2 linked regions of the Undibacterium sp. KW1 genome follow. The protein of the gene in region 2 interacts with the protein of the main gene of each other region in a pairwise test. Links are inferred from orthologs where the notes say so. Each region holds a gene or a part of one and is shown on either strand. Other genes may lie near its edges.

What was found.
Region 1: the proteins of UNDKW_RS24850 (region 2) and groL interact in binary tests that used the Escherichia coli proteins (3 or more experiments, as listed by UniProt). The link is inferred for Undibacterium sp. KW1 from one-to-one orthologs.

The regions. Positions count from the first base shown.
Region 1 is NZ_AP018439.1:3,854,243-3,859,709, reverse strand. What follows is about bases 1-2,915. They hold groL (chaperonin GroEL), read right to left. Parts: upstream 2,326-2,915; coding sequence 676-2,325; downstream 1-675. Other genes in these bases: groES (co-chaperone GroES), read right to left, coding at 2,367-2,657; UNDKW_RS17290 (OPT family oligopeptide transporter), read right to left, coding at 1-340. Outside these bases: UNDKW_RS17275 (SIR2 family protein), read left to right, coding at 3,002-5,467.
Region 2 is NZ_AP018439.1:5,525,388-5,533,363, forward strand. Bases 4,867-7,738 are described here. They hold UNDKW_RS24850 (ABC transporter ATP-binding protein), read right to left. Parts: upstream 6,769-7,738; coding sequence 5,965-6,768; downstream 4,867-5,964. Other genes in these bases: mlaD (outer membrane lipid asymmetry maintenance protein MlaD), read right to left, coding at 4,867-5,074; mlaE (lipid asymmetry maintenance ABC transporter permease subunit MlaE), read right to left, coding at 5,201-5,968; UNDKW_RS24855 (glutamate synthase subunit beta), read right to left, coding at 7,111-7,738. Outside these bases: murA (UDP-N-acetylglucosamine 1-carboxyvinyltransferase), read right to left, coding at 1-570; UNDKW_RS24810 (BolA family protein), read right to left, coding at 570-806; UNDKW_RS24815 (ABC transporter permease), read right to left, coding at 880-1,635; UNDKW_RS24820 (ABC transporter ATP-binding protein), read right to left, coding at 1,641-2,561; UNDKW_RS24825 (lipid asymmetry maintenance protein MlaB), read right to left, coding at 2,733-3,008; UNDKW_RS24830 (phospholipid-binding protein MlaC), read right to left, coding at 3,036-3,689; UNDKW_RS24835 (VacJ family lipoprotein), read right to left, coding at 3,825-4,601; more of mlaD, read right to left, coding at 4,598-4,866; more of UNDKW_RS24855, read right to left, coding at 7,739-7,976. UniProt on the Escherichia coli protein: Part of the ABC transporter complex MlaFEDB, which is involved in a phospholipid transport pathway that maintains lipid asymmetry in the outer membrane by retrograde trafficking of phospholipids from the outer membrane to the inner membrane.

The DNA of each region.
Region 1 (5,467 bases), 1.7 Mb from region 2 along the record:
TGAGTGGCATGGTCATGTAGCCTGCCGCTGTGGCGATGGATTGTGTACAATTGTTTTCAAGGATAGTGAAATCCTTGGCCAGCCCCAGGTTGGCGAGGATTTTAAAAATCGCAAAGGCCAAAATGACCGAGGTCAGGCCTACGCCTATCGTGATGCCGGTTTTGGCACCGATGTATAAAGCAGTTGCCGACAATATGCCGCCAAGCAAAAAGCCAGTGAATGCCGAGCGTATGGTCAACTGCGCCATGTCACCCCGGTAAATATTGGCAAACCACCACTCGTCCTTTTGGGCGCGGGTCCAGGTTCGTATTTGCTCATCGCTTAATTGTTGCAGCGCCATATTTTCTCCAAAGCGGTTGTCTTGCTTGATGATGATGCCCGGCTTGTTGATGCATACGCAAGATCATTGCAAATATGAAACACGAAGCCAGAAATATGAAAATTTTCTTTCAGGTGCGGCAGTATCCAAGCGACAGATGTTTTCTGTCAAGCGGACCGTGTAAAAATTTGCTGTCTTGTGTTATTTGCGACGATTCATAACTTAGCAGGCACAAAAAAATGAAGATTAGGACATTTATTATGCAAGGCTATAAATTGTATAAACAATAAAAAACCCCGCAACTTGCGTTGCGGGGTTTTGAGCAATGCGACTCTGTGTGAGTAGCGAAGCAGCTTTTACATCATGCCGCCCATACCACCCATACCGCCCATGCCACCCATATCACCACCACCCATAGATGGCTTGTCTTCAGACAATTCAGCAACCAGAGCGTCAGTAGTCAGGATCAGGCCAGCAACAGACGCTGCATTTTGCAATGCAGAGCGGGTTACTTTAGCTGGGTCCAGGATACCCATTTCTATCATGTCGCCGTATGTGTCATTGGCAGCATTGAAACCGTAGTTGCCTTTGCCATTGATGATGGCGTTAACAACAACGCTAGGTTCGCCACCGGCATTTGCAACGATTTCACGCAGAGGTGCTTCGATTGCTTTCAGAACCAGTTTGATACCTGCTTCTTGATCTGGATTGTCGCCTTTGATTTCGCCAGCAGCTTGACGTGCGCGCAGCAGGGCAACGCCACCGCCAGGAACAACGCCTTCTTCTACGGCAGCGCGAGTTGCATGCAGAGCATCTTCAACGCGTGCTTTTTTCTCTTTCATTTCAACTTCAGTTGCAGCACCAACCTTGATCACAGCAACGCCGCCTGCCAGTTTGGCAACGCGTTCTTGCAGTTTTTCACGGTCGTAGTCAGAAGTTGCTTCTTCGATTTGCGCGCGGATTTGTTTAACGCGTGCTTCGATACCTACAGCCTGGCCAGCGCCATCGATAACGGTCGTGTTTTCTTTACCGATTTCGATACGTTTAGCTTGGCCCAGATCAGCCAGAGTTGCTTTTTCCAGAGTCAGGCCAACTTCTTCAGCAATCACTTGACCACCGGTCAGGATAGCGATGTCTTCCAGCATGGCTTTGCGACGGTCACCGAAGCCTGGAGCTTTAACAGCTGCAGTTTTCAGGATGCCACGGATGTTGTTCACAACCAGAGTTGCCAGTGCTTCGCCATCGACATCTTCAGCGATGATCAGCAGTGGGCGGCCGGATTTTGCAACTTGTTCCAGTACTGGCAGCAGGTCACGGATGTTCGAGATTTTTTTGTCGAACAACAGGATGAACGGGTTTTCCAGGATAACGGATTGTTTTTCTGGATTGTTGATGAAGTAGGGTGACAGGTAGCCACGGTCAAACTGCATACCTTCAACGATGTCGAGTTCGTTGTCCAGGGATTTGCCGTCTTCAACAGTGATCACGCCTTCTTTGCCGACTTTGTCCATTGCTTTGGCAATGATGTCGCCGATGTTTGCATCGGAGTTGGCAGAGATGGAACCAACTTGAGCGATTTCTTTGTTGGTTGTTGTTGGCTTGGACAGCGTTTTGATTTCAGCAACAATGGCTGTCACCGCTTTGTCTATACCGCGTTTCAGGTCAGTTGGGTTGAAACCAGCTGCTACATATTTGAAACCTTCGCGAACGATGGCTTGTGCCAGAACTGTCGCTGTCGTTGTGCCGTCACCAGCGTTGTCAGAAGTGCGGGAAGCCACTTCTTTCACCAGTTGTGCACCCATGTTTTCCAGCTTGTCTTTCAATTCGATTTCTTTAGCAACCGATACGCCATCTTTGGTTACTGTAGGTGCGCCGAAAGAGCGTTCCAGAACAACGTTACGGCCTTTCGGGCCCAGGGTGACTTTAACTGCGTTCGCCAGGATGTTGACGCCATTAACGATCTTCGCACGTGCGTCATCGCCAAAAATTACTTGTTTAGCTGCCATATTAATTCTCCGAATTCTTTAATTGATATCGTGGATGTCGATTACTTCTGTACGACCGCGAAGATATCTTCTTCACGCATCACCAGAACTTCGTTGCCGTCAACTTTGACAGCCTGACCAGAATATTTGCCGAACAAAACGCGGTCGCCGACTTTAACGTCCAGGGCGCGCACAGTACCGTTGTCCAGCAATTTGCCAGGACCAACAGCCAGCACTTCACCTTGATCTGGCTTTTCAGCAGCAGCGTCAGGCAGAACGATACCGGATGCGGTTTTTGTTTCTTGATCCAGGCGTTTCACGATCAGGCGATCATGCAGGGGACGAAGGTTCATACTAGCTCCTTTAAATTTGCGAGTAATTACTATTGGAATTCAATTAAGCTGGGGAAAGACTTTGTTAGCACTCTCTCCCAACGAGTGCTAAGTATATGGGCGGGGGGTGGGCTTTTCAAGAGCTAAAAAAGGGATAAACTAATATTTCTTTAATAATCAAGGGTTTAATATTTTTTTCAATAATTTATTTTGCTAATTTTTCTACCTGAAACGATTGAGTTCGAGGTAGAGGTGAGAAATAGTTGCTTAAATAATAAAGATTGATTTTTAGTAAGGCTAAGATTAAATTCACTAGAAAATGCTTTTTTAATCATAAGTTGCAAAACCGAAAATGATCTTGAACCATGGAAATAAAACTAATAAGTGAGCTCACCGATTATCCATCGATAAAAAAACTAGCTTCCGCCCTGCATCAGTTTGATGCGAGCAGGCACGGTGCTGCCATTATGGTAGGAGCTGGTTTTAGCCGAAGTGCGGCACATCATGTCGGTGGCGATAAGAAGATGCCTTTATGGGATAGCTTCACCAAAAAACTGGTGGCGGAACTTAATCCCGCTGACACAAATTTGAACTTCTCTGATCCATTGCGTGTCGCTGAAGAGTATAGGGCTTACTTCGGGCAAGCGGCTTTGAATGATCGAATTCGCTCCGAAATAGATAATGACGCCTGGAGAACGGGTGAACTTTATCAATCCTTGTTAGAGTTGCCATGGTCAGAAATCATGACTACCAATTGGGACACTTTATTGGAACGTGCTGCGGAGGGTATTCATGGACCGTATTACACGACAATAACTAAGCCGTCTGATTTGACATGGGCTTCATCACCGCGCATCGCTAAGCTTCACGGCACAATAGGTACAACAGAAACTTTTATTGCCGCCCAAGAGGACTACCGCACCTACCCAGAAAGATTCGCTCCTTTTGTCAATTTTGCGCGTCAGGTGTTTATCGAAAATGAACTTTGCCTACTTGGGTTTTCTGGCGACGATCCCAATTTCTTACATTGGACGGGCTGGGTTCGCGATCACTTGGCCGATCACTCTCGAAAAATCTATTTGGTTGGCGCTTTGAATCTCACTGCAGCAAGACGTAAGCACCTTGAATCTATCAATATTGCGCCAATTGATTTGTGGGATGCAGTGAAGCATATTGATGATCGTGATTTGATGCATCGCAATGCGACTGAATTGTTCCTGGCAGCGATGTCGAATGAAGCTAGGTCCAAGATGGAGCCGCATAAGTGGTCTCCAAGCAATTTGGGTAGCTCGCAAGTAACGGAAACTGATCTGTCTCGCCGATTCAAAGATCATGACTATGCGGCTAGCTTATTGAAGGCGCAGTTGGCAGCATTGAAAAAAGATCGTGAGTCTTATCCCGGCTGGTTGATATGCCCACCTTCATTACAATGGAAAATCAAATCTCAACTAACTAATCCGTCACCTAATATAAAAAATGTTGCCGCATTAATGCCAAACGATCGAGCTCAATTGCTTTATGAAATTGCGTGGCGGCATAGTATAACTTTTGACCATATCGATCCTTGGCTCGCGAATCAGCTTTTTGAAATTGTAAATTCGGACGAACCCATGAGTATTGGCAAACGGCAGCGAATGGAAATTGCTTTGACTTTGCTCAAAAATAGTCGTTGGTTAGAGGTAAATAATGAGACTGATCAACAATTCAATCAAGAGCGCATTAACGTGCTGGTTACTTTGCTGGAAAAACATTCTCAATATTTACCTGACTGCGTTGCAGAGTTGGCATATTACCATGCCCTGGTTGCACGTGACGTGCTTGATTACGCTGGTGTCGAAGCACGGTTAGAAAAAATTGTAGGTGAAGACCCTGTTTGGAAGCTTCGACAGGCCTCATTGACGATGGAATCGGGACGCTTTGCAGAAGGGAGGGAACTAATAGCAAAAGCTTACGGTGAGCTAAGAGAAAATCATCGCCGTGATCGATATTCTATCCCTATTCTTTCGCGGCTGATGTGGGCGCACTTATTATTAGAAATGGCTAATAGAGGTCACTCCAATCGGAGTCAAGAAGTGCTCCCGGCCTTTGTTGAGAGCAAATACCGAGAATGGAAATGTGATCCTTGGGATTGGATGGAAAATATCCGAGAGAGGGCTGACGAACAGCAGAAAGAGTACTTAAAAAATCAAAAAAGCATCGAACCCTTGTTTGAACAGGGCTATTATCGGGATAACTCAAGCCAGCGCTCATTTAGTAATGGGAAATCTGTATTCTTAGCTTTGGACGGAATGAGTCGAAATGTAGGGCTTCCTTTGCGCTTAGGTAATGTCAATCTGCTTGCAGGTACCTTAGAAAAATTGATTTTGTCTGGCGGTATTGGTGCAGAATTGTGGAATCTCACAATGGCACTCCGTGTAGCTAATAGCGAAGACGCTACTTCAATAAAAGATGTTTTTACACGAGTTGGAATTGCAAGGATATCTCAACGAGACGCGAATTCCATTGTTTCCAGGATTTTGCCAGCGATAGAATTTTGGCAGTTCAAACGTAGCAATGGAAGCGTAGAGCAGCGGGGATTTGCATTACCAGCTCTTCAGGTATTAATTGAGGCGTTGGCGCGACTAGTCGTGCGCCTGACATCCGAAGAGGCCAAAAATATATTCCGACTAGCTGTCACTTTAGGACGTCAGCCAGACTTTCAGCACATTTTGCTTTGTACGGTTTTAAAATCTTTATTAACTAATTCTCTTAAAAGTATCCCGAAGTCAGGACAAGGAGAATTATTGACGGATGCATTGACATTCCCCTTGCCGAGTGAGGTAAGAACAGAT
Region 2 (7,976 bases):
TTCGGGCTCACGCGCGGCATTTTCGAGTACGGTTTCACCTTCGGCCAGCGTCGCTGCCATCAACAGGTTTTCTGTACCGGTCACGGTAATCATGTCGGTGACTATGCGTGTGCCTTTGAGTTTCTTGGCCTTGGCATGGATATAACCGGCTTCAATATTGATCTCGGCGCCCATCGCTTGCAAGCCCTTGATGTGCTGATCAACCGGACGCGAACCTATCGCACAACCGCCTGGCAAAGATACTTTCGCTTCACCAAAACGTGCCAGCAAGGGACCGAGCACGAGTATCGATGCACGCATGGTTTTCACCAGGTCATACGGTGCTTCGAGCTTGTCTATGGCTGCACCATTGAGTACGGTCACGCCGTCTTCCTGCGTGACTTGCAGGCCCATTTGACGCAGCAATTTCAGCATGGTGCTGACATCTTGTAGCGAAGGCACATTGTGCAATTCGACATTACCCGAAGTCAGCAAACCTGCGCACAGGATAGGCAGTGCAGCATTTTTTGCGCCAGAAATCGTGATGTCACCATTCAGGCGATTCCCGCCTGTGATCAATAATTTATCCATTATGCAGCGTACTCTTCAGGCGTCAGGGTTTTCATGGAAAGGGCATGTATTTCTTCGCGCATGCGGTCACCGAGAACTGCGTAGACGATCTGGTGACGCTGTATCGGGCGCTTGCCAGCGAAGGCTGCAGAAACGATCACGGCATTAAAGTGCTGGCCGTCGCCTTCGACTTCCAGGTGCGTACATTCCAGACCGGCTGCAATGTAATTTTTAATTTGTTCGGGCGTAGGAAACACGGCTAACTCTCTTGATCAAAATGGTGAAGCAATTGTTGTACTGCGTATTGTTTTTTACTTGATGCTGACTTACTCAGTGCCTTAACTTGTATCCACGTTTCAACATCTGGATGGCAATCGTAGCCAACAATAACGAGAACACGGTCACGATCATCAGGCTATGCAGGGGATCAACATCGGACTTGCCAAAGAAACCAAAGCGAAAGCCATCTATCATGTAGAAAAACGGATTGAAACGCGAAATACTTTGCCAGATGCCAGGCAGTGAATGGATGGAATAAAACACGCCTGACAGGAAAGTCGCAGGCATGATCAAAAAGTTTTGAAAAGCGGCGAGCTGGTCAAATTTCTCTGCCCAGATACCGGCAATCAAACCCATGGTACCCAGCATGGCAGCACCGAGGAAAGCAAAAATCGCTATCCACCAAGGCGCAACGAAATGCAGATCAGCAAACCAGGCCGTGACGATGAAGACACCCGCACCGACGGCAACACCACGCAAAATCGCTGCCAATACATAGGCACTGAAAATTTCCCAGTGTGACAGCGGGGGCAAAAGGATGAAGACCAGGTTACCTGTAATCTTGGATTGGATCAGTGAAGAAGATGAATTCGCAAACGCATTTTGCAAGACACTCATCATGACCAGGCCAGGCACCAGGAAGGCCGTGTATTTGACGCCAGGATAAACCTGTACATGCTCTTCCAGCACATGGCCGAAAATCAGCAAGTACAGAATGGCTGTCATGATGGGTGCAGTGATGGTTTGCGTTGCCACTTTCCAGAAGCGCAAAACTTCTTTGTAGAACAGGGTATTAAAACCGGTCAAGCTACTCATTTGCTGCCCTCCATAATTTGCAGGAAGACATCTTCCAGATCAGCTTGCAATAAATGCATATCTTCGATGACGCAACCGTCTGCGCGGAAGGCGGCCAGCATGCCCTCGACCTGGTTATAGTCTGTCACACGCAGTGCGAACTGGCGCGGGTCTGCCTGGATTTCATGGCTGATGACTTTATCGCGCAAGCTGGCAGGCAAAGTCACTACACCACCGGCTGCCAGCGTAATACGCAATTGTGAACCCGAGATGCGCTTGATCAGGTTGGCAGTGCTATCCAGGGCCACCACCTTGCCCAGCTTCAGCATGGCGATGCGATTACAGAGTGCCTGGGCTTCTTCGAGGTAATGTGTGGTCAAAACCACAGTATGACCTTCACGATTCAGGCGGGCGATAAATTGCCACAAGGTCTGGCGCAATTCCACATCAACACCGGCAGTCGGTTCATCGAGAACGATAACGGGTGGTTTATGCACGAGTGCTTGCGCGACCAGCACCCGGCGTTTCATGCCACCGGACAGGGCGCGCATATTGACGTCGGCCTTATTGGTCAGGTCGAGGTTTTCCATGACCTCGTCTATCCACTTGTCATTATTCTTCAGGCCGAAATAGCCAGACTGCATGCGAAGGGTTTCACGCACGGTGAAGAAAGGGTCGAATACCAGCTCTTGCGGCACCACGCCCAGCTTTTTGCGGGCATTGCGGTAGTCCGTGACCACATCATGACCTTGTACGGTGATATTACCGGCGTCAGCGCGGTTCAGGCCTGCCAGTATGGAAATCAAAGTAGTCTTGCCAGCACCATTTGGCCCCAGCAAACCGAAAAACTCACCCTCTTCTATCGTGAGTGACACGCCGCCCAGCGCCTGTAGCGACTGGTAGCGTTTTTGTATGTTGCTAATTTGTATGGCTGCCATCTGGCGTGTTTGCACAAAGTGCTCATCAGGGAATTAAGAACCGGAAAACCCGGTTTCTGGCCACTTAAGTGGCGAAACCTTTGATTATAGGGGATTTTCGGGATTTGATCTGAAATGGCATGCCGGTATTCCTGGCATGCATGCCTTTCAGGAAATAGATTCAGGATGCGATCAATGTCGCTCTGAAGGATGAAGCTGGAATTGCTCGTTGAGGCCGTACAGGGTGAGCAAGCTCAGCAGGTTGGCAGAGTACCCACTGAATTGCAATTGCATGCCACGCTCTATAGCCTGGCGTTGCCAGGCTATCATGACAGCGACTGCGCTGGAATCGATTTTAGTCATTGCCGACAAATCGAATTCCGACTGACCTGCAGCTATGGCAGACAAGCCAGCAGCAGCAACTGCACTGGCATTATCATGGCTAAGCTCACCTGTTACTGTATACACAATACGTTCCCGGACTTATTTTACATTTTATTTTGCTGCACTCTTTGCTGCACTGGAGGCAGCCAGTTTTTTATTCTTTTCAGCCAAAGTCTGGATCAAGCCATCAATGCCGGATTTGCTGATTTCAGCAGAGAAGCTGCCTTTATAGGTTTCCACCAACCAGGCACCGAGTACATTGATATCAAAAATCTTCCAACCAGCTGGCAATTTTTCGAGGCGATAGTTCAAGACGATTGGTTCACCACGTGACTGTATCACCTGGGAACGTACCTCAACTTCTGTATCCGTTGGATCAGCACGCATAGGCTTGAATTCAACACGCTGGTCCTTGATCTGTGAAATCGCACCAGAATAGGTGAATACCAGCAAAGTGCGGAATTCATTCGTTAATTGTTTTTGCTGAGCTGGTGTCGCTTCTTTCCAGCTTTTACCAGCAGCCAGGGATGTCATGCGTGGGAAGTCTATATATGGCAGGATTTTGTTTTCCACCATGTCATATACTTTCTTTTGATTCCCTGCCTGGATATCCTTGTCACTTTTTGCCAGATCCAGTATTTCCTGGCTCAGGCGTTTGATCAGCACGTCCGGTGCTTCCTGCGCCTGTGCCGCACCACTGGCCAGACCTGTAATAAGCAGGCTGGCGAATATCAAGTTAAAAAATTTCGTCAGAGTTCGTTTCATTTTATTGTTCCTGTTCCTGATTTTGCGGTAAATACCGCACATGAGCAGTTAACTTGTCAGCAGCCTCAGCGGTTGACCAAGCTCACCACACCTTCACCAATTCTTACATTTGCAGACTATGATTTTTAGATAAAATCAATCGCCATCATCTGGATTAACCTGCCCCGCGCGACGCTGCAAATAGGCATCACGGAAAAAGACATATTTATCAAGTGCCGCTTCTTCCAGCAGGCTACCGGCATCCAGTACCGATGCACGCTTATCGACCAGACGCACTACCGAACCTATGTTCTTGATATACATGGGCCGTTTGTAATACCACAGGTCACCGCGCATATCGACAGGAGTCGCCAGCGCATCCCTCACCGTTGATGGCCCCAATACCGGCAAGACCAGATAAGGGCCGGACTTCACACCCCAGCGCCCCAGGGTTTGCCCAAAATCTTCATTATGCTTGGGCATGCCAGCCGCTGAACCTATGTCGATCAGACCACCGATACCTATGGTGGTGTTCACGGCAAAACGCATGACGTCGGTGACACCATCATTGACACGTCCTTGCAGCAAATTGTTCACTGCATTCCAGACATCGCCAATATTGCTGAAAAAATTGCCTATACCAGTCTGTACAAAACTTGGCGTAGCAGCACGGTAAGCCTGTGCCACTGGTTTCACGACTGCCGTATCGACGGTGTCGTTAAAGCTGAACATGGCACGGTTGAAACCCTCCAGCGGATCGCGCGGGTTCTTACCTATATTGGTCTTGGTACTCAATACATCAAGAGTCTGGTCAGCCTTGTCCTTGATTTTTTCTACAGTGACTGTACTGCAGCCGGTCAGCAAAACACTGACCAATAAAAGGAACATGGTCAGCAACCTGCCGGTAGCAGGAAATTTATCTGTTCGTGTCATTTTTTCTCTTCCGTATTACCGTCTGCTGCTTTGCTGAACAGGAACTGACTGATCAGGCTTTCGAGCACGATGGCATCCTGGGTAAATTTAATTCTGTCACCTGCGGCCAGCAGTTTGTCATCGCTGCCTGCAGTCAAACCTATATATTGTTCACCAAGCAAACCTGCGGTCAGTATCTTGATGGATGAATTTTGTGGAAATTTGTAACGTTTTTCTAACTCCATGACGACAGTCGCCTGGTAGGTTTTATCGTCAAACTTGATTTCGCTGATGCGTCCTACCACTACACCTGCACTTTTGACTGCAGCTCTGGGTTTGAGGCCGCCTATATTGTCGAAGCGTGCAGTAACAGTATAGGTCTGCTCAAAGGACAAAGAACTTAAATTGCCCGCCTTGAGTGCCAGAAACAACAGAGCAGCGGCACCCAGCAAGACAAACAGCCCTACCCAGAAGTCGAGAGATTTTTTTTGCATTTTTCTTTTCCACCTATTTCTTGCGATTTCTTACGTTTTTGCCAAGCTCACAGCCACTTTGCGGGCATGGCAATTAATTCATTTTCCCCTACCCGCACAGTGTGAAATAGGCGGGTCAGGACGGGATTACTGGAACATCCAGGCCGTCAACAGGAAGTCCAGCCACAGCACCAGCAAAGAGGATATGACCACGGTCCTGGTGGTGGCGCGCGCTACCCCTTCGGGTGTAGGCTGCGCTTCATAACCCTGGAACAATGCAACAAAGCTTACTGCAAAACCAAAGACGATGCTTTTGACAACACCATTGCCTATGTCCTGGAATACTTCTACCCCTGCCTGCATCTGCGACCAGAAAGCGCCATTATCAACACCGATCAGTTTCACACCAACAACATAACCACCAATAATGCCCATGGCATTAAAAATAGAGGTAAGTATGGGCATGGCGATGATGCCAGCCAGGAAACGCGGTGCCAGTACCCTTTGTATAGGATTGACTGCCATCATTTCCATCGCAGCCAGTTGTTCACCGGCCTTCATCAAACCTATCTCTGCGGTCAGCGAAGTACCGGCGCGGCCCGCAAATAGCAAGGCCGTGACGACCGGGCCCAGTTCCCGTACCAGCGAGAGCGCAACCAGCAGGCCCAGCGCCTCCTCAGAGCCATAACGGTTCAGGGTGTAATAACCCTGGTAGGCCAGCACAAAGCCGACAAACAATCCCGACACCGCAATAATCACCATGGAGTAATTGCCGATGAAATGGATCTGGTCCGTTATCAGTCGTGGCCTGCGCCACAAACCGCCGCAATTCATCAATATCGAAAAAAAGCTGCGGGCCGCATAACCCAGGTCAGCCATGGTCGATCTGACAAAACCACCAATTTTTTCTATCATGTGCGCTTCTCCAAACCCAGGTCCGCCTGCAGGGATGCGCCGGGATAATGGAAAGGCACGGGTCCATCTGCCTCTGCATGCACAAACTGTTTTACATACGGGTCTTGTGACACCCGCATTTCTTCTGGTGTACCTTGCGCGACTATCTTGCCCTTGGACAGGAAATACACATAGTCAGCAATCGCAAAGGTTTCGTGCACATCGTGCGACACCAGGATGGAAGTAGACCCCAAAGCGTCGTTCAAGTTCCGTATCAGATTGGCAGCAACACCCATGGAAATAGGATCAAGCCCGGCAAAGGGCTCGTCATACATGATCAATTCAGGGTCCAGCGCTACTGCACGGGCCAGCGCCACGCGCCTGGCCATGCCACCAGAGATTTCAGCAGGCATCAAACTGGCGGCATTACGCAAACCCACGGCCTGTAGTTTCAGCAAGACCAGGTCACGTATCATGGTTTCACTGAGACTGGTATGTTCGCGCATGGGGAAAGCGACGTTATCAAAGACATTCAGGTCCGTGAACAAGGCACCATGCTGGAACAGCATGCCCATTTTGCGGCGGATTGCATACAAGCCCTGGGTATCGAGCTCGCTGATTTCCTGACCATTGACCTTGATACTGCCGCGCTGCGCGCGGATTTGCCCGCCTATCAGACGCAAGATCGTAGTCTTGCCCGAACCTGAACCACCCATGACGGCAATCAGTTTACCGCGTGGGAAATCCATACGGAGTTCAGACAGGATAGTCCGGTCTCCATACCCAAACTGGATATCGCGAATTTCTACAAGATTTGGCACAACAATGGGAAGGTAGTTTTATAAAAACTAGATTGTAATGCAGAAAGGCAAAGAGGGTTGTACAGACAACTATATCAAAAAAACAACTAATTGATGAATATTCGGAATAATGCTCTTATTTAAGCTAAAACACGAGAAATATGCATTTTTCCAAATTTAATTCAAATCAGGGGGATGAAAATAATTTTTATTAATGAACGGAAAGTCAGTTATTTACAAAATTCCTGCCAAATTTGACTTGCGGCTGCTGACTTACAACTGATTTCAGTGATGAAGGCAAATCAAGGCAGCATGCCCGTCACCACTGAAAATATGAGTGACGGACATGGATTTCAACCAGGATTAGCGAGGCAAAACAGAATCACCCATCAAGAAGGCATCCACTTCGCGCGCGCATTGACGTCCTTCACGTATCGCCCATACCACCAGCGACTGACCACGGCGCATGTCACCTGCGGCATACACCTTGTCTACATTGGTCCTGTAACAGCCAGCACCATCAGTCGTTGCCCTGGCATTGCCACGCGCATCCTTATCGACACCAAAAGCATCGAGCACCTGTTGTACCGGCGAGACAAAGCCCATGGCCAGCAAGACCAGATCGGCTTTCATCTCAAATTCAGAGTCTGGCACTTCCTGCATCTTGCCATCTTTCCATTCGACGCGGCAGGCGATCAGTTTTTCGACCTTGCCTGCCTTGCCTTCCAGGCGCTTGGTCGCTACTGCCCAGTCGCGGTCGCAACCTTCTTCATGGGAAGAAGAGGTGCGTAACTTGGTTGGCCAGTAAGGCCAGACCAGGGGTTTGTTTTCTTGCTCTGGCGGTTGTGGCATCAGTTCAAACTGGGCAACTGATTTGGCACCGTGACGGTTGGATGTGCCTACGCAGTCAGAACCGGTATCACCACCACCGATGACGACCACATGCTTGCCGCTGGCCATGATCTGGTCCTTGACCTTGTCACCGGCATTGACCTTGTTTTGCAAGGGCAAAAAGTCCATGGCGAAATGCACACCTTTGAGTTCGCGGCCAGGCACGGGCAAGTCGCGTGGCGTTTCTGCACCACCGGCGATGATGACGGCATCAAAGTCTTTTTGCAGTTGTTCAGGCGAGATGGTTTCCTTGGCCCAGTTGGTCACTGTTGCCGGGAAGTCCTTGCCAACGAATACGCTGGTGCGGAAAGTCACCCCCTCTGCCACCATCTGATCGA